DNA from 2 places in the Peribacillus sp. NPDC097295 genome. Region 1 is predicted to be linked to the other one. Evidence: predicted binding sites of a transcription regulator. Region 1 holds the regulator's gene; the other holds the start of a gene.
What was found. Region 1 encodes NrdR, which represses ribonucleotide reductase genes. Its sites were predicted from a motif close to AACACNATATATNGTGTT; they were not measured.

Region 1 (12,510 bases):
GAAGCATTGAAGGACGGATATTCGATTTGGCTGGAGAAGCATTCAATATTAACTCGCCTAAACAACTTGGGATGATTCTTTTTGAGAAATTGGAGCTTCCCGTATTGAAGAAGACAAAAACCGGTTATTCCACGTCAGCAGATGTACTCGAAAAACTTGAAAGTAAGCACGATATCGTTAAAGAAATCCTGCTGTACCGTCAGTTGGGGAAACTGCAGTCCACCTATATCGAGGGCTTGCTAAAAGTGGTGAATCGGGAAACGGATAAGGTACATACCCGTTTCAATCAGGCATTGACCCAAACAGGGCGTTTGAGTTCCACGGACCCTAACCTGCAAAATATCCCGATTCGTCTAGAGGAAGGTCGGAAAATCAGACAGGCATTCATTCCTTCTGAAAAGGGTTGGATTATTTTCGCAGCCGACTATTCACAGATCGAACTTCGAGTATTGGCGCATATCGCTAATGACAGCGGTTTGGTTGACGCGTTCAGGGCAGGGATGGATATTCATACAAGGACAGCGATGGATGTATTTCATGTGCCTTCAGAAGAGGTTACCTCGAACATGCGTCGCCACGCGAAAGCCGTAAACTTCGGAATCGTTTATGGAATAAGTGATTATGGACTGTCGCAAAGTCTTGGAATAACACGAAAAGAAGCGGGGGAGTTCATCGAGAGGTACTTCAAAAGCTTCCCGGGCGTGCAAGATTATATGGAAGAAAGCATTCATGAAGCGCGTAAGAACGGATATAGTACAACGCTTTTACAAAGAAGGCGCTACATTCCTGAAATTACGAGCCGTAATTTCAATATACGCAGTTTCGCTGAAAGGACAGCGATGAATACCCCAATTCAGGGAAGTGCAGCAGATGTCATCAAGCTTGCAATGATCAATATGAACGATCGTCTAAAAAAGGAAGGTCTTAAAACAAGGATGCTCCTGCAAGTACATGATGAATTGATTTTCGAAACGCCGCCGGAGGAACTTGAGATACTGATGAAAATCGTACCGGAAGAAATGGAAAGCGCGATTGAATTGAACGTTCCACTAAAAGTGGATTATGCATACGGACCAACATGGTTTGATGCCAAATAAATAAAGATAGGTGATAATGAATGCCAGAACTTCCTGAAGTGGAAACCGTCAGAAGAACATTAGAGCAACTTGTTTTGGGAAAGGAAATCATGGAGGTTACCGTCCTTTGGCCGAAAATCATCAAGGCACCTGAACCAGTTGAACAATTTCAAGATGCATTAAAGGGGCAGACGATTCAAAATATTGGTCGTCGGGGCAAGTTTCTCATTTTTACCTTGGATGATTATGCCATGGTCTCTCATTTAAGGATGGAAGGTAAATACGGGGTGCATTTAAAAGAAGAAACGTACGACAAGCACACCCATGTCATCTTCACTTTCACGGACGGCAGTGAGCTTAGGTACCGGGATGTCCGCAAATTCGGGACGATGCATTTATTTCGCAAAGGTGAAGAAATGGAGCAGATGCCTCTTCTACATTTAGGTCCTGAACCCTTATCGGACGAGTTCACTATCGAAGGACTGAGTGCGAAACTTGCTAGAACGAATAGGAAGATCAAACCTGTCCTTCTCGATCAAACCGTCGTGGTCGGAATCGGTAATATTTATGTGGACGAATCATTGTTCCGCTCCGGTATCCATCCGGAACGCAAGGCCTCTTCCCTTACCTTGGAAGAAATCACAAGGCTGCATGCCGAAATCATCGCTACCTTGAGCGAAGCGGTGGAAAAAGGCGGAAGCACGATCCGTTCGTATGTCAACTCACAAGGTCAAATCGGGATGTTTCAATTGGAACTTAATGTATACGGCCGTAAAGGGGAGAACTGTAAAGTTTGCGATACCCCTCTCGAGAAGTTAGTCGTGGCCGGACGGGGCACACATATATGTCCGTCCTGTCAGCAGAATAAGTAGTCATTTATAAAAACACATCGGATGGGCTCCTTCCATATACTAGGGTAGCAATAAGATGGGAAGGAGCAATCATTCCGATGTGGCTACAAATCATTTTCCTTGCTTTTGCAGTGAGTATTGACGGTTTTGGTGTAGGTATGACTTTTGGTATGCGAAAGATGAAAATACCCTTGAAATCAATTGCAGTGGTATCTGTCTGTTCGGCAATGAGTTTAGGGATGGCGATGGTCATCGGTGAATTCATCAGTCAGCTTATCTCTGTCGGGGCGGCTGAAAAAACAGGGGGCATTATTCTCGTTCTTTTAGGCTCCTGGATGGTGTACCAATATTTTAAGCCTGAAAAAGAAACGAATGACGAGCGATATCATGAAAAGATCATCTTTAACTTTGAAATTAAATCGCTAGGCGTGGCTATCAATATTTTACAAAAACCATTGAATGCCGATTTTGATAAATCAGGTACAATTACTGGAATCGAGGCGCTTGTGCTCGGATTTGCCTTGTCACTCGATGCATTCGGTGCCGGGGTGGGGGCGGCCATGATGGGGATCTCCCCAATCATTCTTGCACTCTGCATAGCCGTGATGAGCTTCATTTTTATCGGGAGCGGACTTCAATTCGGAAAATTACTTTCTAATAATAGAATTGTGCAGCATTTGACCTTTCTTCCAGGCCTATTACTGATTTTAATTGGCTTATTCAAATTATAAATAGACGGGTTAAAGGGGGAGCTTATGGGACAAATCATTGGAATCACTGGAGGAATTGCCAGTGGGAAAAGTAGTGTCAGCCAATATATAAAGGAATTGGGTTTCCAGGTAGTGGACGCGGATGTGGCTTCTCGTGCTGTCGTGGAACCTGGTGAAGATGCCTATCTACAAGTGGTGAAGGCTTTCGGTGAAGATCTTTTATGTCCTGATGGTAGTATTGACCGGACAAAATTAGGCTCGATTATATTTCATGATCAAGAAAAAAGACTGCTTTTAAATAGTATCGTACATCCTGCTGTGAGGAATTGGATGCGAGTGGAGACGGAAAAGGCCCTTGCAACAGGAGTAGAAACCGTATTTATGGACATTCCGCTCCTGTTCGAAAGCAAGCTGACGTTTATGGTGGAAAAAACACTCTTGATATATGTAGACGAATCGGTTCAATTGGAGCGGTTAATGAATCGGAATGTATTAACCAAATCGGATGCATTAGCAAGGATCCGTTCGCAAATGCCTCTGAAGGACAAAAAAGCACTCGCGGATGCCATTGTCGATAATAATGGGGATATAGAAGAAACGAAAAAGCAGGTTGAAGAAGTACTTAAGAAATGGAACATCTTATAAAATATAATAGGAAAAGGAGGAACTCTTTAAGGGTTTTTCCTTTTTTTTCTGAAAAAAGAACAAATCCGCTTTTTTTGTTAACACATTTAGAGTTAAATGTGTTATACTAATTACATATGAAGGGTAATAAGTATAACTTTAATATACTCAGGAGGGTCCGATAAATGAATTCAAGAATAGCGATTAACGGATTTGGAAGAATTGGAAGAATGGTTTTCCGTAAGGCAATATTGGATGAAAGTCTGGACATCGTTGCCATTAATGCAAGCTATCCCGCTGAAACATTAGCTCATTTATTGAAGTATGATACCATTCATGGGAAGTTTGACGGTATAATCATTGCCGAAGATGATTCTCTTGTCGTGAATGGGCGACGCGTACAACTGATTAATAATCGCGATCCAAAGTTATTGCCTTGGAAAGAGATGGATATAGATATTGTAATTGAAGCCACGGGCAAATTCAATGATCGATCTAAAGCAGCCATGCATTTAGAAGCAGGAGCAAAAAGGGTCATTCTTTCCGCGCCGGGTAAAAATGAAGACGTTACCATTGTGATGGGCGTTAATCAGGAAGCGCTAGAAATCGACAAGCATTTTGTTATTTCGAACGCATCTTGTACGACTAATTGCCTTGGACCGGTTGCGAAAGTGCTCGAGCAAAAATTTGGTATAGACAACGGCTTGATGACGACCATTCATTCTTATACGAATGATCAGAATAACATTGATAACCCGCATAAAGATTTAAGACGTGCTCGCGCTGCTGCTGAAAGCATCATTCCTACGACTACAGGTGCGGCTAAGGCTCTTTCGTTGGTGTTGCCTCAATTAAAAGGTAAACTTCATGGTATGGCCATTCGTGTACCAACGCCGAATGTTTCTTTAGTCGATCTTGTTGTGGACTTAAACCGTGATGTAACTATTGATGAAGTGAATCAGGCTTTCATTGACGCATCAGAAAATGAACTAAAAGGAATTATGGAATATACAACAGAACCGCTTGTTTCAAGTGATTTTAAAACTAATCCGCACTCTGCGATCATCGACGGCCTGTCGACCATGATGATTGGTGATAGAAAAGTGAAAATTCTTGCTTGGTATGATAATGAGTGGGGATATTCCAACCGTGTAGTCGATCTTGTCAAATTAGTGGCTTCTGAGTTGAGTAAGGTATCAGAAGTTCAGATGTCAGCGAAATAGAAAAAGTTTCAGGGCCCGTTACCTTTGACGGGCTGTTTTTTTTGGGAGGATTAGACTAATCCAGAACATAGCTTTGGTGTCCTGATAAGGGATAAAAGTATGAGTGAATAGGATATCTCACTAACAATTAATGATTAATTTACCAAAAATGCTAAATGCAGTTGCAAAAGAAAACCATACATTATATACTATAAATCGTGAACTTCTTAATAAAGAGAGTTTGCATAATGGCTACTTAAAGGGTTAGGACCTCTTTGGACTAACTTTCCCCCGTGGTAGTTATTAAGGATTTTGAATTTTTAATCACGGTTAAGGGGGAAACATAATATGGAATCAGCTTACACAATGGAAACTATGGGTAGACATGTCATTTCCGAACTATGGGGTTGTGACTTTGAAAAACTGAACAATATTGATTTAATTGAAAGAATCTTCGTGGATGCTGCACTGAAATCGGGTGCTGAGGTACGCGAAGTGGCGTTCCATAAGTTTGCTCCACAAGGAGTGAGCGGGGTGGTCATCATTTCTGAATCACATCTAACCATTCATAGCTTTCCAGAACATGGGTATGCCAGCATTGACGTCTATACGTGTGGCAACTTAGATCCAAATATCGCTGCTGATTATATTGCAGAGGCTTTGAATGCACAAACGCGAGAAAACATCGAACTTCCACGTGGACTTGGTCCCGTACAAATGAAAAAAACCAAAATGAGCGTACTATAATAACGAATTAACAGAGATGCCATAGATGCATCTCTTTTTTGATGCAATGGAATGGTTTTTCTTCCCGTATGTGAAGCTCAACTAGCGGACATTACGGGGGAAGTGAAACATGCTTGCTACTGGAAGTTTTACTTTTTACTTGTACTGGTTGTCCCTTTTATATAAGATTAAGATTAAATAGTATTCCTTAGGTAAGTTTGATTAGGAGTATCACTTAAAATACGGAGCTGGTAATGATGAAATGTCCATCATGTCAATATAATGGAACTAGGGTGCTCGATTCCAGGCCGGTCGACGAAAGTAAATCGATTCGACGTCGACGAGAATGCGAGGCATGCAGTTTTCGATTCACGACATTTGAAAAGGTCGAGGAAACACCGCTGATCGTCGTGAAAAAGGGTGGAACACGGGAAGAGTTCAGCCGTGACAAAATCCTGCGCGGACTCATCAGGGCTTGTGAAAAACGTCCTGTTCCCTTAAAGGAACTAGAGCAAATCACAAGTTATGTTGAAAAGGAACTGCGCAATCAAGGAATTTCGGAAGTGAAAAGTGACAGTGTCGGTGAAATGGTGATGGACCAACTGGCTGAAGTTGATGAAGTTGCCTATGTGAGATTTGCCTCCGTATACCGACAATTTAAAGATATAAATGTTTTTATCGATGAATTGAAAGATTTAATAAATAAAGAAAGAAAGTAGAGCTGAAGATTTACTTTGGCTCTTTTTTAACTATATCTTTTGAAAGGTTTGAAGGAAGATGTCCATGCATTGGCAGGAACTGCTCCCCGCGGATTCATATTTGGTTTCCTCTGCGGGGCTGCTTCATGATTATGATCGGAAAATACTGACACGACTGTACCAGCCTCTTATAGGACCGATCTGTATTAGCCTATACATGACGTTATGGAGTGAGATGGAAGAGAATCGGCTTTGGTCGGAGGCTTCCTCACATTATCAATTAATGAATACGATCGGCCTTAAATTAAGCGATATCTACGAAGCAAGGCTTTTGCTTGAAGGAATCGGATTACTGAATGTGTATAAGAAATCAAAAGGGGATACAAAGGAATTCATTTATGAACTAAATCCACCTTTAACACCCCGGCAGTTTTTCACTGATGGAATGCTGAATATATACTTATATAAAAAGATTGGCAAGGTCCAGTTCAATCGGCTAAAAAGATTCTTTTGTGTGGACACTATCGCAACAGATGAATTTGAACATGCGACCAAATCCTTCGCTGAGGTGTTTTCATCGGACCATCTAGATTCATTGTATGTGACGGATGAAGCGAAAAACGAATGGAATCCATTGCCTGAACAGCGATTCGTCGACCAATTTGACGGAGTTGAGCCATCTGGGTTCGACGGGCTGTTTGACTTTGACCTGATGTTCGCAGGCATGAAGAACTCCATTGTGCCCAAAAAGGCTTTTACGCCCAAAATAAAAAATACGATTGCCAAACTTGCCTTTCTATACGGGATCAACCCACTTGAGATGCAAAAACTAGTGATGGATGCAGTAACGTTGGACGATGAGATTGATGAGGAGTTACTGCGAAAAGCGGCAAGGGACTGGTACCAAATTGAACGCCAGGCCGATATGCCTTCCTTGGTTAATCGTGTACAGCCAATACGGGAACGTACGCAAAAAGAGGAACCTAAAACTCAGGAGCAAGAGTTGATACGGCATTTGGAGACTACTTCACCACGAGATCGACTCATGCAGTTATCCGGAGGAGCGGAGCCGACAGGCGGTGATTTAAAAGTGGTCGAGGGTGTGATGATCAATCAAAAGCTGAATCCTGGAGTGGTGAATGTTTTAATTGAATACGTTATGCTTAAAACAGACATGAAATTCACGAAGGGTTATGTGGAAAAACTGGCTGGTCATTGGGCTCGCTTGAAGGTCTCTACTGTCATAGAAGCGATGGAACTAGCCAAAAATGAACACCGGAAATATCAAGAGTGGGCACAAGGAAGTAAAAATGTTGCAAAAGGTGGCCGGAAAAAATCGATAAGAGAAGAAGTGATTCCGGACTGGCTTGAGCAGAATGAAGATAAACAAGAACAGGAAGCAGAGCAACCTGAACTGAATGAACAAAAACGTGAGCTACAAGAGAAATGGAAGCAGTGGAAAGCTGGAGGTGAAATGAACGATGGAAAAGATTAATAAATCGCTTAGTAAGCTGGCCAATACGGGTGACTTTCAGCAGCGCTATGAACAGTTGAAGCAGGAGATATTCGAAAATGAACAGGTGCGTCTGTTTTTGAATGCCAATAGCTCAACAGTCACAGAAGAAATGATTGATAAGAATTTAGGGAAGCTTTATGAATTTATTTCTCAAAGCAACAAGTGTGATAAATGTCCAAGCTTGGATGGATGCATCAATATGATGCATGGGTATTATCCAAAGCTGGTTGTTCAAGGGAAGGCTCTTAATTTGAATTATGAGATCTGTCCAAGGAAATTGGCGGAGGATGAAAAGCGGAAACGGGAAAAACTCATCCGCAGTCTTTATGTTCCTAAGGACATTTTGAAAGCGACCATTGATGATTTCTCACATACAGACGATGAAAATAAACGACTAGGCGTTTTAGGCAAAGCGATGTCGTTCATCATGGAATATGAGCCTGGTAAACGGCAAAAGGGTTTGTATATTTACGGGAAATTTGGCGTTGGTAAAACGTATTTATTGGGTGCGATTGCCAATGAACTCGCGCAAAGGCAAATATCCTCGATGATCGTCTATGTACCTGATTATCTGCGGGAGCTTAAGGGTTCGATTGGTGATAATACCGTCAATGAAAAGATAGAGATGGTCAAAACGGCGCCCGTGCTCATGCTCGATGATATTGGAGCAGAATCGATGACTAGTTGGGGACGCGATGAAGTCTTAGGTCCGATCCTCCAATTTAGAATGCTAGAAAACTTACCGACGTTCTTTACATCTAACTTCGATTTGAAAGGTCTTGAGAACCACTTGACCTATTCCCAACGTGGGGAGAAGGAAGAAGTGAAAGCAGCGAGGGTATTGGAAAGAATTCAATATTTGGCAGAGCCCGTCAGGCTTGATGGAATGAATCGCAGAAGATAAGGAAAAGTGGTCTCTAAAAAGAGGCCGCTTTTTTTTGCTCATTGCCCGCATCCTACTTCTAAAAAAGCCTTTATTCCCATATACATGAAAAAAGTAAAGCAAGGGGGAAGGGGGGATGTCGTAGTGCAAATATCGTTTCAAAATGATTCGGAAGCTTTAAAACTTTTGAAACTCATTTCTGTCCATCCTTTCGGGGCAGAATTTGAACCATATATTGAATTGTTCCCACAACAAGGTCTCCTTGTTGATATGACCGAGTTAGAAGATGAGAAATGGCTGACGCTGCTTAGTGAAGTATTCCATTCCTTTTTGATTGAAGAAAAAACGCTTCCTGTTCTTAAACAAATCATCATCAGCAAATTTTTCTACAGAGAACAAGAAGAAATCGATGCGATAATCGAAATTGCTTTATCCATCATCGATGGGGATAACTCCAAAGGTAGGGGTGATTTATTTTGTAAGGAAAAGCAATCGATCAAAGATGGTCTTAAGAGTATAGTGGCAGGAAAGGTTTCCTTTTCATTTGATTCTTTTACTACCTTTCGGTTAAGGTCTTTTCGACATGCATTGGAAAAGTATGCGGGTCTTGCTATTGATGAATACAAGCTCGAACAGGATTATCAAAATTTCATTGCGATGCTGCGGGATCGCCTACATGAACAGGAATCGAAATTATCAAGGCTTCACCTTGTCTATCGTGATGGTGTTCAGTTCTATGATCATGAGCTTGGTCGGCTTGATCGCCGAAAACTCACTAGCATGATTGACAGGAAATTGTTAGCCGATAGTTCATTCTTTCTCGACACGGTCATTTTGGCACCGCTTCTGTCAATCGCTCCGACTAGCTTATATATCTATACCGATAACAAGGAAGAGGGTCTGATACAAACGATGACACGAATCTTCGAAGAAAGGGCAACGGTCCTGCCACTTTCGGCATTTCGGCAGGCGACTGAATGATTTTTTGGGAATAATGGGTAAAACTTAAATTTAACCTTGATTTTCAATGCATAACGAATTATAATTTCCTACATACTATTAAAACAAAAGTTATGATGAGGACACGGGTATTCTAGTTGCCAATTTTCAGAGAGGGAAGCCATTAGGCTGTAAGCTTCCTATTAGCATGGAACACTTACCACCTTTAAACTTCGGTTCGGAAAGCATTTTTGCGATTATGAACTGACGGGAAGCTGCCGTTACCAAGTTACAAGTGTCATTTTGCCGTGAAAAGCAGAATGGAACGAGGGTGGAACCGCGGGTTAATGATAATTACTAAGCTCGTCCCTGTTTTATACAGGGGCGGGCTTTTTTGTGTTTTAATCCATTCATTTGCCTGAGTCCCTCTTAATGCTTGATATGGATGGTTTTTAAAAAAGAAGGAGTGAAACTACAATGTCAGAACAACTGAAAATATCTTTTCCTGATGGAGCGGTTAAGGAGTTTGCTAAAGGCACAACAACTGAAGACATCGCTGCATCCATCAGCCCAGGACTAAGAAAGAAATCCATTGCAGGTAAATTCAATGGTGAACTATATGATTTGAAACGTCCAATCGAAGAAGACGGTACGATCGAAATCGTTACTCAAGATGCTGCGGAAGCGCTTGAGGTCCTTCGCCACAGTACCGCACATTTAATGGCACAAGCAATCAAACGCCTTTATAAAAATGCTAAATTCGGTGTCGGTCCAGTCATCGAAGGCGGCTTTTATTACGACATCGACCTGGAGGAATCGTTGACTCCTGATGACCTTTCTGCGATTGAAAAAGAAATGAAGAAAATCGTCAATGAAAACCTGGAGATTTCACGTATCGAAGTAAGCCGTGATGAAGCCATTTCACGTTTCAAAGAGATTGGTGACGAATATAAATTGGAATTGATCGATGCGATTCCAGCTGAGCAACAAGTAACCATTTATGAACAAGGCGAGTTTTTTGACCTTTGCCGAGGCATTCATGTACCATCCACTGGTAAGATTAAGGAATTCAAGCTGTTAAGCATTGCAGGCGCATATTGGAGAGGCGACAGCAAGAACAAAATGCTACAACGTATTTATGGTACGGCTTTCTTCAAAAAAGAAGACCTGGCTGATCATCTACGTTTCTTGGAAGAAGCAAAAGAGCGTGATCACCGTAAAATCGGTAAAGAATTGGACCTGTTCATGACTTCGCAAAAAGTCGGCCAAGGTTTGCCTATGTGGTTGCCAAAGGGTGCAACAATCCGTCGTACGATTGAGCGTTATATTGTGGACAAGGAAGAACGTCTAGGGTATGACCACGTGTATACACCAGTAATGGGTAGCGTAGATCTTTATAAAACATCCGGACACTGGGATCATTATCAAGACGGGATGTTCCCGGCGATGGACATGGATAATGAACAGCTTGTTCTTCGTCCGATGAACTGTCCTCACCATATGATGGTATATAAAAACAGCATTCACAGTTACCGTGAACTTCCAATTAGGATTGCTGAACTTGGCATGATGCACCGTTATGAAATGTCAGGGGCATTGTCTGGTCTGCAACGTGTACGCGGCATGACTTTGAATGATGCACACATATTCGTCCGTCCGGATCAAATCAAAGACGAATTAAAACGTGTCGTGAATCTGATTTTGGAAGTTTATAAAGATTTCGATATCAAGGATTATTCATTCCGTTTATCTTACCGTGATCCAAACAATACTGAAAAATACTTCGATGATGATGCAATGTGGGAAAAAGCGCAAAGCATGTTAAAAGGTGCTATGGACGAGCTTGGCCTTGATTACTTTGAAGCGGAAGACGAAGCGGCATTTTATGGTCCGAAACTGGATGTTCAAGTGCGTACGGCTTTAGGGAAAGATGAAACGTTATCCACTGTTCAGCTTGATTTCTTGCTTCCTGAACGTTTCGACTTAAACTATGTCGGTGAAGATGGCAAACATCATCGTCCGGTCGTTATCCACCGTGGTGTAGTTTCCACAATGGAACGATTTGTCGCTTACTTGATCGAAGAATACAAAGGAGCATTCCCTACTTGGTTGGCTCCGATTCAAGCACAAGTGATTCCTGTCTCACCTGAAGTGCATCTTGAATATGCAAAAGAAATCCAAGATAAATTGAAGGCAGCAGGCATCCGTGTTAATTTGGACACTCGTGATGAGAAAATCGGATACAAAATCCGTGAAGCACAAATGCAGAAAATCCCTTACATGCTTGTCGTTGGAGATAATGAAGTCAACGAAGGCAGTGTGAACGTCCGTAAATACGGCGAACAAAAATCAGAAACGGTTTCTTTCGAAGATTTCGTTTCAGCGATTAAAGCAGAAGTAAGTCGTTAACAAAAAAAGGGAGGCACATATAGTTGTGTCTCCCTTTTAATTAAGGCATGATATATATATATAACGATCTGACACATAAGAATAAGGAGTGGCAACATGAAGAAGAAATTTTCCTTTTTGTTTGGACCGGCCTTTCTGTTAGTCATCATTTTACTGATGTTCGATGATTACCGGCAATATGCGATTTTTCCAGTTCTGTTATTTTGGATAGCGCTATTTTCATGGGATGCAATCGAGAAAAAGAAGAAGGCGAAAGAACGAACCTGACATCCAATCCACGTTAGGGAATGTTCATTCCGAAGAGGCAATCCCAGATATTTTTAATGGTCGTTCTCGTGGGAATAGTATTTATTGAAAATACTTTTAAAAAATGTATTGTCAAATCTCCTAATGTTTGATAAGATTAACTCTGTTGTGAAAAACGAACGAATTAAAACGAATTAAGTATTTGACAAGTCATCAGTGTTTATGATATATTTCTAAAGTGAATTGAATACGGTTTGAGGAAAGAAGAGGCACCCGCTTCTCACCTGGTTGACGCAAGCAATGCAGTTAACAGGTCATGATTTGATTATTTGGATCTTTCTAAATTAGTCTATCAGTGTGGGTGCTGCATGCATCCACACTTTTTTTATTTTATTATATCCTGTAAGCGAGTTGTGAGCGTGACCTAATTGATTCAAACGTTCGTATTCGCCAATATCTTTGGAGGTGGCTAACTATTAGTAAAGACGCGATGGTAAACGAGGGCATCCGAGCCCGTGAAGTTCGTCTTATTGACCAAAACGGAGAACAACTTGGAATTAAAACGAAATTCGAGGCAATGGAAATAGCCGCTCGTGTAAATCTTGATCTAGTTTTAGTTGCTGCAAATGC
Region 2 (12,510 bases), on a different contig from region 1:
TAATATCCGTTCTATGTTGAAGTTTATATGTATAAGAATGTTCTCTTTCTTTAGATCGTTCATTCCTTATTGTTGAGGAACAACATCTTAATTCCATCTCTCATTAAATTCGATAGGTCGGTCTTATAAAACCTGAAGGCACATGAGGGTCAACATGTTAGCATCCATGAGAGAGCTACATGAAAAACTAGTTAGGTTGGTGTAGAAATGTCTGAGGTTCAAAAACCCGTTTATGGAGGGCAGGCTGTCGTGGAAGGCGTCATGTTCGGCGGCAAGCATCACACAGTCACTGCTGTCCGACGTAAGGATTCAACGATTGCGTATTATCATTTACCACGAGAATCAAAGCCTTTTATGAATCGGCTAAAAAAAGTTCCATTTGTACGGGGCATCGTTGCGCTTATACAATCAAGTGCCAACGGCTCTAAACATCTCAATTTTTCCACAGAACAGTATGAAGAAGAAACAGCTGAAACGAAGGTAGAAAAGAAAAAAGAGCCAAAGGAAGCATCAAGAATCAGCGTGTGGCTGAGCGTAGCCGTGATAGGCGTACTTTCCTTTCTTTTTGGAAAACTGATGTTCACCCTTGTCCCCGTCTTTCTTGCTGAATTGACAAGACCCATCTTTCCTAGTCACCTGGCACAAATCATGGTCGAAAGCTTGTTTAAGTTGATACTATTGCTCGTCTATATCTACATAGTATCCATGACTCCATTAATCAAGCGCGTTTTCCAATATCATGGTGCGGAGCATAAAGTGATTAATTGTTTTGAAAGTGGCAAGGAATTGACTGTAACCAATGTTCAAGCTAGTTCAAGGCTCCACTACCGTTGTGGTAGTAGCTTTATTTTATTTACAGTAATCGTTGGCATGTTTGTGTATCTCCTTGTCCCGACCGATCCTCTATGGCTCCGCGTCGTGGATCGCGTTTTACTTATCCCAATCGTCCTGGGGATAGCTTTCGAGGTATTGCAATTGACTAATAAGGTGAGAGACATTCCTGTGCTTCGTTACCTGGGATATCCTGGTCTTTGGCTACAGCTATTGACAACCAAACCACCTTCCGACGATCAAGTCGAGGTGGCACTTGCATCCTTCAATGAGCTCTTAAGGATGGAAAAAAGTACGGAGCAAGGTTTAGATTCGGATGTTATTGTGTAAAACACTAATAACAAACCTTTGTAATAAGAATATATATATACCATTTTTACTTTTGGTAATATTTTAAATGGATTATGTTTAAAATAAGTAAAAAATGCTCATGATGCTCTTAAGGAGGTGTCTTTGTTGAAACGTTTCATATCAATTTTGATATACGGTATCATCGCCCTCGGAATCTTCGGATTAATAAGCAGAATATTTAATGACCCGATGGGACTCCTAAAAAATATTCTGATTATAGCCGCAGTCGCAGGGATTATTTATATGATTTACACCGGGTTAACAAAGAGTAAGCCAGTGAAAAAAGAGCAGCAGGCATTTCGTAAGGCTGCGCGTCAGTCGAAAAAAAGGCTGAAAAGCAAAACGTCGAAAAAGGATAATGTGGCTAGCTTTTCTGCAGCGAAAACATCCAAAAAAATTACAGCACGCAAAAAAACGGATAGTCACTTAACCGTCATTGAAGGAAAAAAAAATAAAAAGAAAAATCGGGCCTCATTTTAAGAGCCCGATTTTTTGTGCATTAATAGGTCCATCTCTTTAAAAATTCCCTTGTGTATACACGTCCCCGCTCAATTAGCTCCTCCTTCATTTCATCATTCATATTGAAATCCATTGCAGAAATTCCCTTCATCGGAATAAATACAATGTTATTTACATGTTTTTTAGAAATATAACGTGAATCATGAGCATCTTTCATCGTTTTGAAAAGTGCTGAAAATAATTCCACCGCATTCCCCACTTCATGAGGCTTCCATATTTCGTCTGTACTCAATCTCAAACCTATGACCGGACGTTCCTTTCTTACATGTTCTGAATTAAATAACCACATAGGAAAATTGCTAAGTACCCCCCCATCGACAAATAAAGAAGTTCCTTTACCGACATTCAATTTAACAGGTTCGAAAAAGTAGGGAATGCTACAGCTCATCCTTACCGCTTTGGCCACTGGAAAAGTGAGGGGATCCACCCCATAGTTCTTCAAATCATCAGGTAAAACGACCAACTTGCCGTTTGTAATATCCGAGGCAATTATGCGAAGTGATTGTGGAGGAAGATCATTAAAGGTCACCACGTTTCTAATAGCCAATTTTTCGGCCACCCATTTCTCCAATGCCTCCCCCTTATATAAACCTAATTTCCAGTAAACGAGAAGCCACTTGGCAAAAGGAATCGGTATGAGACCATGTCTTCGATCCAGTAAGCCTGATAGGTTAATATCGATAAAAAGCTTCTCCATTTCTTCCCCTGTATATCCAGCTGCAATAAAGGCAGCTATTATGGAGCCCGCACTTGTTCCTGCCGTTCTATGAAAAATAAACCCACGATCCTCCAATTCCTGGAAGCCCCCTAGTAAACCATACCCTTTTATCCCGCCTCCGGAAAATACGCCGTCAATGATCATAGTTGCCCTCCCTAACCCGGTCTATTCATCTTTAAGCAGGCTAGGGGCTATTTATGACTGATTAACGGAAAGTTTTCTTCTTAAGTGAAGTACTGGACTACAGATTCCGGAAAAAATTCCTCTATATATCCTCTGATGGTGGTTTCCAATTCTTTAGCTTCTTCGTTTTGATAAACATACTTACCAATTCCATAACGGCCCCACTTATATTTCCGTTTTGTTTCATCCAATTCCAATTTTGATTTCGGGTAATTCTTTTGAATCACTTTCTTAGCAGGTCCCGTAAAGCGATGTTGTATCAATTCGAACGTTAAATCAGGTATGTCTACCCCCTTCAAGGCCACACTTAACCTCTGAAATAATTCATAATAACCCTCCTGCCAGTTCTCATGCCTGTAAATGGGTGCAACGATGAAACCTAAGGGATACCCCGCACCCGCAACTTTACGTGCCGCCTCGATCCTTTCCTCAAAGCTTGAAGTGCCCGGCTCAAAATTCTTGATGACGTACTTTGTGTTGATGCTGAAACGAAATCTTGTCTTCCCGTTATGTTTAGCGTCCAAAAGATGATCGACATGATGAAATTTCGTCACGAAACGGAGCACGCCATATTCACTTTTACCGAAGTATTCGATCGCCCGTTTTAAAGAATGGGTCAAGTGGTCTATGCCGACGATATCGGAGGTACAAGCAGCCTCAAAACGAGTGATTTCTGGTTTTCGTTCATTTATATATTTTTCTGCAGCCTCAAAAATCTCATCCAGATTGACGTATGTCCTAATATACGGTTTTGTACCAAGCGTCGTCTGTAAGTAACAATAGTGGCAATGCCCCATACATCCCGTGGCCAAAGGAATCGCATATTCGGCCGAAGGTTTGGAAGTGTCGAATTTCAACGTTTTTCTGATACCTACCACAAGTGTGGACTTTGCTACGCGATACTTTTGAAAGTCGTTTTCTCCAGGCAAGTCCCGAATTTGATTATGTGAAGTCGTTTCACGTATCTCGATGCCCAAATCCTCGAACTTCTGTTTTAATTCTCTTCCAAGCGGGTAATCAAGCGCCCTTGGTTCGATATATACAAGCTGTGGGATAAATGGTTTCATATCCGTCTCCATTCCGTGACCATTTCAGGTCATAGTTTTATTTAAACTAGACAATCTATATATAAGGATAGTTTTAGCTTTTTCCATTATCCTCATGATTAAATTAAATTGGTAAATTATAGAAAGGGGGCCCATGATGAAAGAGGAACATGATTCATTCAAAAAAAAGACCGAAAACGAAGAAATGACTGTCACAGATAACGAAAATCCATCTTCGCAGCGCATTCCTGGAGACTCTGTCGATAAATACTCTGCTTTAAGAAGCGCAAATCTTGAGTTGGCTGAAAAAGAAATCGGCCAGCAAATAGAGAATAACTAAAAAAGAAAGAGAAGACCGACTCATTAGGATTCGGCCTTCTCTTCTGGTTTAAGTGTTTTTTCATTAATGATTTTAAACACAAGGAATAGCAAGATAACACCCATCGCCGCAGAAATGATATAACTCATATTCAAATGATTTTTCATTAGAACGGACATAAGCGGGGGTCCTGCAGCTACACCGATAAATCTGGCGGCGCTATAAAAAGACGAGATGGTTCCTCGTTGTTCCTTTTCGATATTTTCAGTAATCAAAGCATCCAATGTCGGAAGAAGTGCTCCAATTGCAATTCCCAACACACTAACGACTATTAGCAAAATTACGAGTTTGTTCTTTGTATAGCCTACAAAGGCAATGCTTGCAGACATCATAATTAAGCTGGCCAAAATGATTTTTCTCATTATTGGAATGCTCCCTTTAATTTTCCTCCCGGCTATATAAGAAGAAATACATAAAAATAATAAAGGGATAGCTATTATGAATCCTTTTTTCACTCCTTTTAAATGATGCAATTTCTCCAGATTATCTGATAAAAAAAATAGCACGGCAAAAAGGAGGAGCATCACAAAAACACCAAGTACGAAAACAACTGACAGCCATTTTCCTTCTTTCTTGAATGTCTTCTTGGTTTTCTTAAAGAATTCCTTGAATTTGACTGGCTCATCTTCATTTTTTGGAACTTTGATGAAAAAGAAAACGAAAAAAATTGAAATCAGGCTAAAAAAAGAAATAGAAAAAAACGGTAGGAACCAAAGGATAGCAGCAAACAAGGAGCCTAAAATAGGGCTCAGAACTTTTCCGAACGTATTCGATGTTTCGATAAGGCCAAGCGTCGAGCTGGTCTTTTCATCATCATCTTTATATAGATCCCCAACCAAGGGAAGAATAATTGGCGTAGCCCCAGAAGCTCCAATACCTTGAAGGACCCGCCCAATGATAATCCAGGTATATGGACTATCCATTTTCCAGGAAGCGAAACCTGCAATCAACCCACCAATCAAGGCTAAAAGTAAACTAGGTAAGATGACTTTTTTCCTTCCAATACGGTCGGACAGATAACCAGCTACCGGAATAAGAAAAATGGAAGCAACCGAATAACTCGTGATGATCATACTCGATTGGAAAGATGATATGTTCACCTTCTCTTCAAAAACAGGCAGTACGGGTATAAGCATAGAATTCCCCAGTGTCATCACGAGTGGAATAGAAGCCATACTTACAATACACCACACGCTTACCTTCTTATTAGTTTCCTGGTTTTCCATTCATGCACCTCATTAAAGTTGATAATGAATAGTCTATCCATAAAACAGAAAATCCTTCGCGGAATCATCTTTAAAATCTGGTATCAGATACAGTAAAAGGAAAAATAAAAAAAGCCGTCAAGGAAAGCTGTTTGCCTTAACGACTTAATTGTGGCTTTAATATAAAGTTTGGCCAAAACCACTTTCATACCTACATTTTTCTTTATAAAAACAAAATCCATTGTGAAGTATGTACAACTTTTATAAAAAGGTTTTGATCATTTTCTACCTGTAACCTTCCACAATTGCGCCCTTTAATAGAATAACTAAGAAATGGCATCCTAAAATTTGTTGAAGCTACCATGTTTGGTTTGGCAATTTTTATATACCATTGGATTTCTGTAGACTTTTTAATAAGGAGTTTCCTATTTTTTCCTCGTCATTTCTACCTAACCTATAATTGGCCAGAACTACGGAGGCAACTTTCTTTTCCTTATCCATCCCTAAAAATGAGCTAAAGCAGCCTGTTCCACCGCCATGCAAAATAACATTATTGTTTTTCTTTAAAAGCCACCATCCAAGCCCCATATCATACTTCTTCTTTCCATTTCCATGGTTTTTATGGCAAAGAGAGAAATATGGTTTCCCTTCATAAATATTCATTTTTGCATATTCTAGTAAATCATCAGCAGTTGAACTTATTGCACCCGCAGCTGATATAAGATTTTTTTGTTCCATTTCTAGTTACCACAATCGTTATTTTTTCTGTCATAACCGCATAAATTATTGTTTGATGTTCCTAAATATGTATCGCTTAGTCCAAGTTCAAAATGAATAAAGTCATTCATATCGTTCCAATACCCCTTGCCTGATACAGTCCCCAATACATACCCAATTAATGACATGCCGAAATTTGAATATTTCCATGAATAATCTACTTTTTGCAATTTATTTTTTTCGATTAGTATTTTCATTTTGTTAAAATCCATATTTAACGGATTATTCTTATTCATATCACTATTGCCACTAATCAAACCTAACATTAGGTTAAAATATTCGTGTTTATTTAATGGCAGTGTTGCTGAATATCCGGAAGTGTGAGTAGCAAGACGGAGCAATGTTGGATAGTACTCGTGTTCTTTAATGCCTTCTATATATTTTTGTATGGAATCGTTAATTGACAGCTTGCGTTCAATTACATATTTTGATAAAAAAGAAGCAGTAAAAGTCTTTGTAATAGAGCCGATTTCATAATGATATTTTTTTGCTGAATCGTAATGTTTCATCACTGATTTCAAACATTGGGTTGTTCTCCCCTCTTCTTCTTTTTAAAAGTATTTCAGGAGATTGATTTACATTCTTCAAAATAAATTTGCCTATCTGATGTTTGTCTCAGACTTTATTTACCCGTTAATTGCTTGAATTCTTCGTCTTTCAAACTCCTTCATAATGCTCCATTGTAATTCATTGGTATCTTCATCCAATTTCAAGGTGCCCTCTTCTTCAAAACCGTCTTGTTCTTCACCGTCAAATCTATAAAGTTTCTTTAAAAGGTCCCACATTGTTTCTAATTCTTCAGTTGATAAGTTTTTAAAAAGTTCTTCCAAAAAGAAGATTCCCTTTTCTGCAACATTAAGCAACACCATTTTCCCTACTTTAGTAATTTTCACATTTACTGCACGTTTATCTTTCTTACTGGGAACCACATTAACAAATCCCTTATTTTCCATGATTGTAATTAACTGTTTCACACTCTGTTTCGTGGTTCCTAGTTTTCTAGCTATATTGTTCAATGTTGTATCATCTTCAGGTAAATGGGCAATTGCCACCATTGCCATATGTTGTCTAGATGTTAAAATCTCTAAGGATTTATCACCCTTTACCTGAATTTTATTTGCAAGAGAAAACAAAGTAGCGTAAGTTTGCTGCATTAAAAAAAGTTCTCTGTAAATATCCATATTAGCCTCCATTTTAGACATTATACTGTCTAAAATAAGCGTATCATATTCTACCTATAAGTCAATATACTGTCTAATTCACTTTATCTTGAACTAGATCGTATCCTTTAGCACTATAACAAAAAAGACTACCCTTCTTGGTAGCCTATTTTAAGAATTTTATTTTTTTCGAGCTTCACATTTATCCACTCTATAGCACAAGATTCCCTTAATTTTTCAACATCTTTTATATTCAATCATGGTTTATAATCTGGATCTATCACAGATCCATGACCTTCTTTAATCCATTTGTCGGTTTTAGATGTTCTAGTTCTTTTAGACATGAAAAAAATACCCCTTTAGATAAATTATCTAAAGAGGTATTTCTTCGCAACTTTTTTATACATATCGTGATTTTTTTAAAAATATCGCGACTTTATTTCAAAGCTACATTTTATAGATCATTACCGTTTAAAGCCCGCATTTCAACTGCGCACCGCAGTTAGTACACGTATTACATCCGCCCATCTCTTGAACTTCACCTTTACGGCAAACTGGACACGTGTTACCTACTTCTGATCCAATCGTAACATTAGTCGAACGCAATTCATTGATCGTATCGACCAAAACGACTTTTTTCTTTTCTACCACATCTGTTAAGCCAACCATTTCAAGTTGCTGTTCCATTTGATTCTCTTCTGCTTTCAGCGTCAGTACCTGGCTGTCACGGCTGCCATCTACATAAACCGTACCGCCTTTTGCACCGCCCTTGTATAAACGTTCGTATACTTTTTGGACTTGCTCAACAGTATATCCTTTTGGCGCGTTAACCGTTTTACTGATCGAGCTATCAATCCAACGTTGAATGATGCACTGAACATCTGCATGGGCTTCCGGAGCCAGTTCCATTGCCGAAATGAACCACTTAGGAAGATTCTCCGGGTCCGCCTCGGGATGACGATCCAAGTATTCCTGAACAATGTCTGCTTTGACTTCAATGAATTTCCCTAAACGTCCACTACGGAAATACGTGAAGGAGAAATAAGGTTCAAGACCAGTTGAAACGCCAACCATCGTTCCTGTGCTTCCAGTTGGAGCAACGGTCAATAAGTGCGAGTTGCGTATGCCGTGTTCCGCGATACCTTTACGGATATCTTCAGGCATCTTTTTCATAAATCCAGTATTTGTGAAACGTGTTCTAAGCTCAGTCGTCTCTTTGTCCGTTGAACCCGTTAGGAATGGGAAACTGCCTTTTTCTTTTGCAAGTTCCACTGACGCATTGTAGGCTGACGTCGCAATCGTTTCAAACACCTTGTCCACCAGGATCTTTCCTTCTTCTGATCCATACTCGGTTTCACAGTAGATTAGCAAATCATGGAGACCCATGACACCTAGTCCAACCCGTCTCTCTCCGAGTGCCTGTTTTTTGTTTTCCTCTAAGAAGTAAGGAGTTGCATCAATGACGTTATCCTGCATCCGCACGCCGACTTCAACCGTCCTTTTAAGTTTTTCGAAGTTAACGGTTTTATTGTCTTTATCGGCCATTTTAGCTAGGTTGACCGCAGCCAGATTACAAACCGAGAATGGAGCGAGCGGCTGTTCGCCACACGGGTTCGTGGCTACCACTTGCTGTCCGTAAGCTTTTGCATTCGTCATCTCATTGGCGTTATCAATGAAGAATATCCCAGGCTCCGCAGAATAAGTCGCACATATATTAATTAGGTTCCAAAGCTCTTTAGCACGGATTTTACGGTAGACACGGACTTTATGGCCCATTTTCTCCCATTCGCGCACATCCCCCACATTATGCCATTCTTCATTATAGATCGCCATTTCTTCCGCGTCATAGCTTTCGACATCCGGGAAACGCAATTCATATTCACCGTCTTTTTCTACAGCTTCCATGAATTCTTTCGTTAAACAGATTGAAATATTGGCACCTGTCAAGAAGTCCGGATTATGGACACTATATGTTCCGCCTATACGAACTTTCTCCTCAGCTTCCCTAATGATTTTCTCATTGAATCCACCTAGGCCTGGAATCTCCTTATAATTGATGATTCCTTGATACATAGCCATTTCCTGTTCCGTATGCGGTATGAATTTCAATTTATCCGATGCATATTTTTTTATGGTTTCATCTTTTGTGTTCTCCATTAGGTAACGAAGAATCCTTGGATTTTGCATTTTAGAAATTATGAACTCAGCAATATCAGGGTGCCAATCAGTAAGCATGATCATTTGGGCACCACGTCGACTACCACCCTGTTCAACCAAATGAGTCAATTTCGCTATATCATCAAGCCATGAAACAGATCCTGAAGACTTCCCATTAACCCCTTTCGCCAGGGTATTCCTTGGGCGCAGTGTCGAACCATTCGTACCAACTCCGCCTCCACGGCTCATGATTTCCATGACTTGCTTCCTATGTTCAGAAATCCCTTCGCGTGAATCTGGAACGAACGGCATAACATAGCAATTAAAATACGTAACATCCGTGTTGGAACCAGCACCATATAAAACACGGCCGGCCGGCACAAAATTAAGGTCCTTCAGTTCTTCATAAAATTTATGGAACCATTCCGTTCTCTTTTCTTCAGTCGTTTCCACTGAAGCCAATCCCGTTGCATTACGCTTGGCAATTTGTTCGTAATATATTTCAAGCGGCTTTTCGATGATATCAAGCGGCCGATTAATAATTCCCGTTTCTACTTCTTCCGGATTATCTAGCACTCCGCGGAACTCATCGTCCACTAAAACCTTCGCCTTTTTCGACTCCCAATCAATTTCAACGATATAGCCAAGTCCACGTGCAGGGAATTTTGGATCCTCTTTAATTGTCAATACTACAAAATCGCCAGCAGAGAGTGTGATTTTTTCAGTATCCTTAAAAGAATAGCGGTCAAGCATAACTAGACGGGACACGCCTTTATGCATCATTTTCATATCAGCCGTTACAGGATGAACTTGGGGAAATAAAGATATATCTTTATTCAACCTTTCTAAATCAACCTTTAAAGCTTCTTTAATTACAACCGACATAATTCCCTCTCCTTTACATGTTTCAAGATCCGTTCTTGTTGCAAAAATCAATATGTAGTCTACATGTCCGTTTCGCTTAACAAGTTACATTAAATTTATCATAGCGAAACTCAAAATTCAACATGTAGTATTTAAGTAAATATTTAAACCACTATATATTGTGTTCACTTTGATTATTATTTGATTTTGTCAAACGATAAATCAATTAACTGAGTTAGCAAAAGGGAGGAAAATGTAGATTTAGAATATATTTTCGACAGATTTCAATGAATTTCAACCTTGCTTTTTGAACACCTCTTTCAAAGCCCCGACGTTAAAGGAAAAGCAAACTTGTTCACACAAATCTGAAAACACTTATTTATTATCGATTACCATTCTCCTGCTTTTTCTACCTCATAAAATTCCAGTCATCGCTTTCGTATTTATTTTTGGCAATGTCCTTCACTTCCCGTAATTGCTCTCCATTCAGTTCAAATGGTTCCAATTCAATCGACAGGCCTTCAGCAAATCCTTTTTCAAAGGCTTGTTTTGCTTCGAGGATTGATATTTTTCTACCGGCAAGGTCATTGATTGCCACTGCTTTGTTCTTTAGATTATTCTTCATTTTTTCTTTTACCCGCTCATCGGAGAACTTGAATACACTAAATAACTTATCCTCATCAAGTTCAAGTAAGATGGCTCCATGTTGAAGGATAACACCTTTTTGCCTCGTTTGTGCACTGCCAGCAACTTTTTTTCCCTCAACGACTAGTTCATACCAGCTTGGAGCATCGAAACAGACTGAGGACTTTGGTGATTTCAACACCGCTTTTTCCTGTTCGGTTTCGGGCACAGAAAAATAAGCAGCCAATCCAAGATTTCTAAACCCCCTTAATATTCCTTCAGAAATAACTCGATATGCTTCTGTAACTGTATTCGGCATTCCCGGATAGGACTCTGGGACGATTACACTATAGGTTAATTCATGTTCATGCAAAACAGCCCGTCCTCCTGTGGGTCTGCGGACGAAACCTAACCCTTGCCTTTTAACTTCCGTTAGATCGATTTCAGCTTCTGCCTTTTGAAAATACCCAATTGACAATGTAGCTGGTTTCCACCCGTAAAATCGGATAATGGGTGGAATCTCTCCATTACTCTGCCAGTTTAGGAGCGCTTCATCCATTGCCATATTATAAGCAGCCGAACAATCACCTGAATCAATGAATCCCCATTTTTCTTTTGACACACTTACCCCTCTTTTCCCGTAGGCTCAATAGACCCTCTAATAAAAACTCACAAGTAGTAGTTTACCAGAGTTTTGTACGCTGAAAAAGAAAGGAAGAAAAGCCTGAAATATTTATGAAAATTTTTTTTGATTATTGGTGAAACCAATTATATAATAGACATTGTCTGTATTCGTTTAGGTAGAAGGGAGTTTTTATGTTTGGAGATTTTATATACACTAATCATCATCATAGTAGCCATCGTTGCATATTCACTTTTTAATTGGTTCCGTCAACGTAAAATCGTTAAAACCTTAACACAGGAAGAATTTATTGCTAACTACAGAAAAGTGCAATTAATCGACGTTCGGGAACCCAATGATTTTGATAATGGTCATATCTTAGGCGCAAGAAATATCCCTATGACACAAATGAAGACCCGCTTGGTCGAAATTAGAAAGGACAAGCCAGTATACTTGTACGCTCAAAGTGAGATCATTAGCGGAAGAGCTGCAGCCATGCTATACAAAAAAGGCTATAGAGAGCTTTTCCATCTAAAAGGCGGTTTCAAAATGTGGACTGGTAAGATCAAGGCGAAGAAATAAGTGCATTTTGTGAACGTATCATATCTGTTCGGTATGGGAATGAGAAGCATGGTGATCAATTAAGCGTCTTATTCCACGCGATACATATGAATGTCCAAACGAAAAAGTCCCCGCCAAATGGCAGGGATTTTTTTTATAGGGATCGTCACCCTTGATAACGAAGAATCGGTTTCCTGGCAGCCAATGTTTCATCCAGGCGTTTAATAACCGTTGTATGAGGCGCCTCCTGAACGATTTCAGGGGTTTCTTCAGCTTCCTTGGCTATTTGTATCATTGCATCAATAAAAGCGTCCAACGTTTCCTTAGACTCCGTTTCAGTCGGTTCGATCATCATTCCCTCTTCCACATTCAACGGAAAGTAAATGGTTGGTGGGTGATACCCAAAATCCAGTAACCGTTTGGCGATATCCAATGTGCGAACACCCAACAGCTTTTGCCTGCGTCCACTCAGTACAAATTCATGCTTACAATGACGGTCATACGGCAAATCGA

Region 2: a site for NrdR is predicted at 10,359-10,376, ahead of ACIQXN_RS10170 (vitamin B12-dependent ribonucleotide reductase). Genes of this name have one in related genera too.

Annotation. Positions count from the first base shown of each region.
Region 1 is NZ_JBIWCW010000001.1:166,121-178,630, reverse strand. It holds gene polA (DNA polymerase I) at 1-1,097, shown strand, start outside; gene mutM (DNA-formamidopyrimidine glycosylase) at 1,118-1,948, shown strand; gene ytaF (sporulation membrane protein YtaF) at 2,026-2,658, shown strand; gene coaE (dephospho-CoA kinase) at 2,683-3,282, shown strand; gene ACIQXN_RS00845 (glyceraldehyde-3-phosphate dehydrogenase) at 3,447-4,484, shown strand; gene speD (adenosylmethionine decarboxylase) at 4,830-5,210, shown strand; gene nrdR (transcriptional regulator NrdR) at 5,447-5,908, shown strand; gene ACIQXN_RS00830 (replication initiation and membrane attachment family protein) at 5,973-7,382, shown strand; gene dnaI (primosomal protein DnaI) at 7,369-8,307, shown strand; gene ytxC (sporulation protein YtxC) at 8,431-9,267, shown strand; gene thrS (threonine--tRNA ligase) at 9,703-11,634, shown strand; gene ACIQXN_RS00810 (hypothetical protein) at 11,731-11,901, shown strand; ribosomal protein L20 leader region at 12,136-12,272, shown strand; gene infC (translation initiation factor IF-3) at 12,371-12,510, shown strand, end outside.
Region 2 is NZ_JBIWCW010000004.1:308,383-320,892, forward strand. It holds gene ACIQXN_RS10125 (DUF1385 domain-containing protein) at 208-1,161, shown strand; gene ACIQXN_RS10130 (SA1362 family protein) at 1,288-1,662, shown strand; gene ACIQXN_RS10135 (patatin-like phospholipase family protein) at 1,682-2,563, opposite strand; gene splB (spore photoproduct lyase) at 2,644-3,669, opposite strand; gene ACIQXN_RS10145 (hypothetical protein) at 3,806-3,988, shown strand; gene ACIQXN_RS10150 (MFS transporter) at 4,012-5,253, opposite strand; gene ACIQXN_RS10155 (serine hydrolase) at 5,614-5,970, opposite strand; gene ACIQXN_RS10160 (serine hydrolase) at 5,973-6,521, opposite strand; gene ACIQXN_RS10165 (MarR family winged helix-turn-helix transcriptional regulator) at 6,636-7,190, opposite strand; gene ACIQXN_RS10170 (vitamin B12-dependent ribonucleotide reductase) at 7,641-10,211, opposite strand; gene ACIQXN_RS10175 (lipoate--protein ligase family protein) at 10,600-11,436, opposite strand; gene ACIQXN_RS10180 (rhodanese-like domain-containing protein) at 11,635-12,018, shown strand; gene gcvPB (aminomethyl-transferring glycine dehydrogenase subunit GcvPB) at 12,164-12,510, opposite strand, start outside.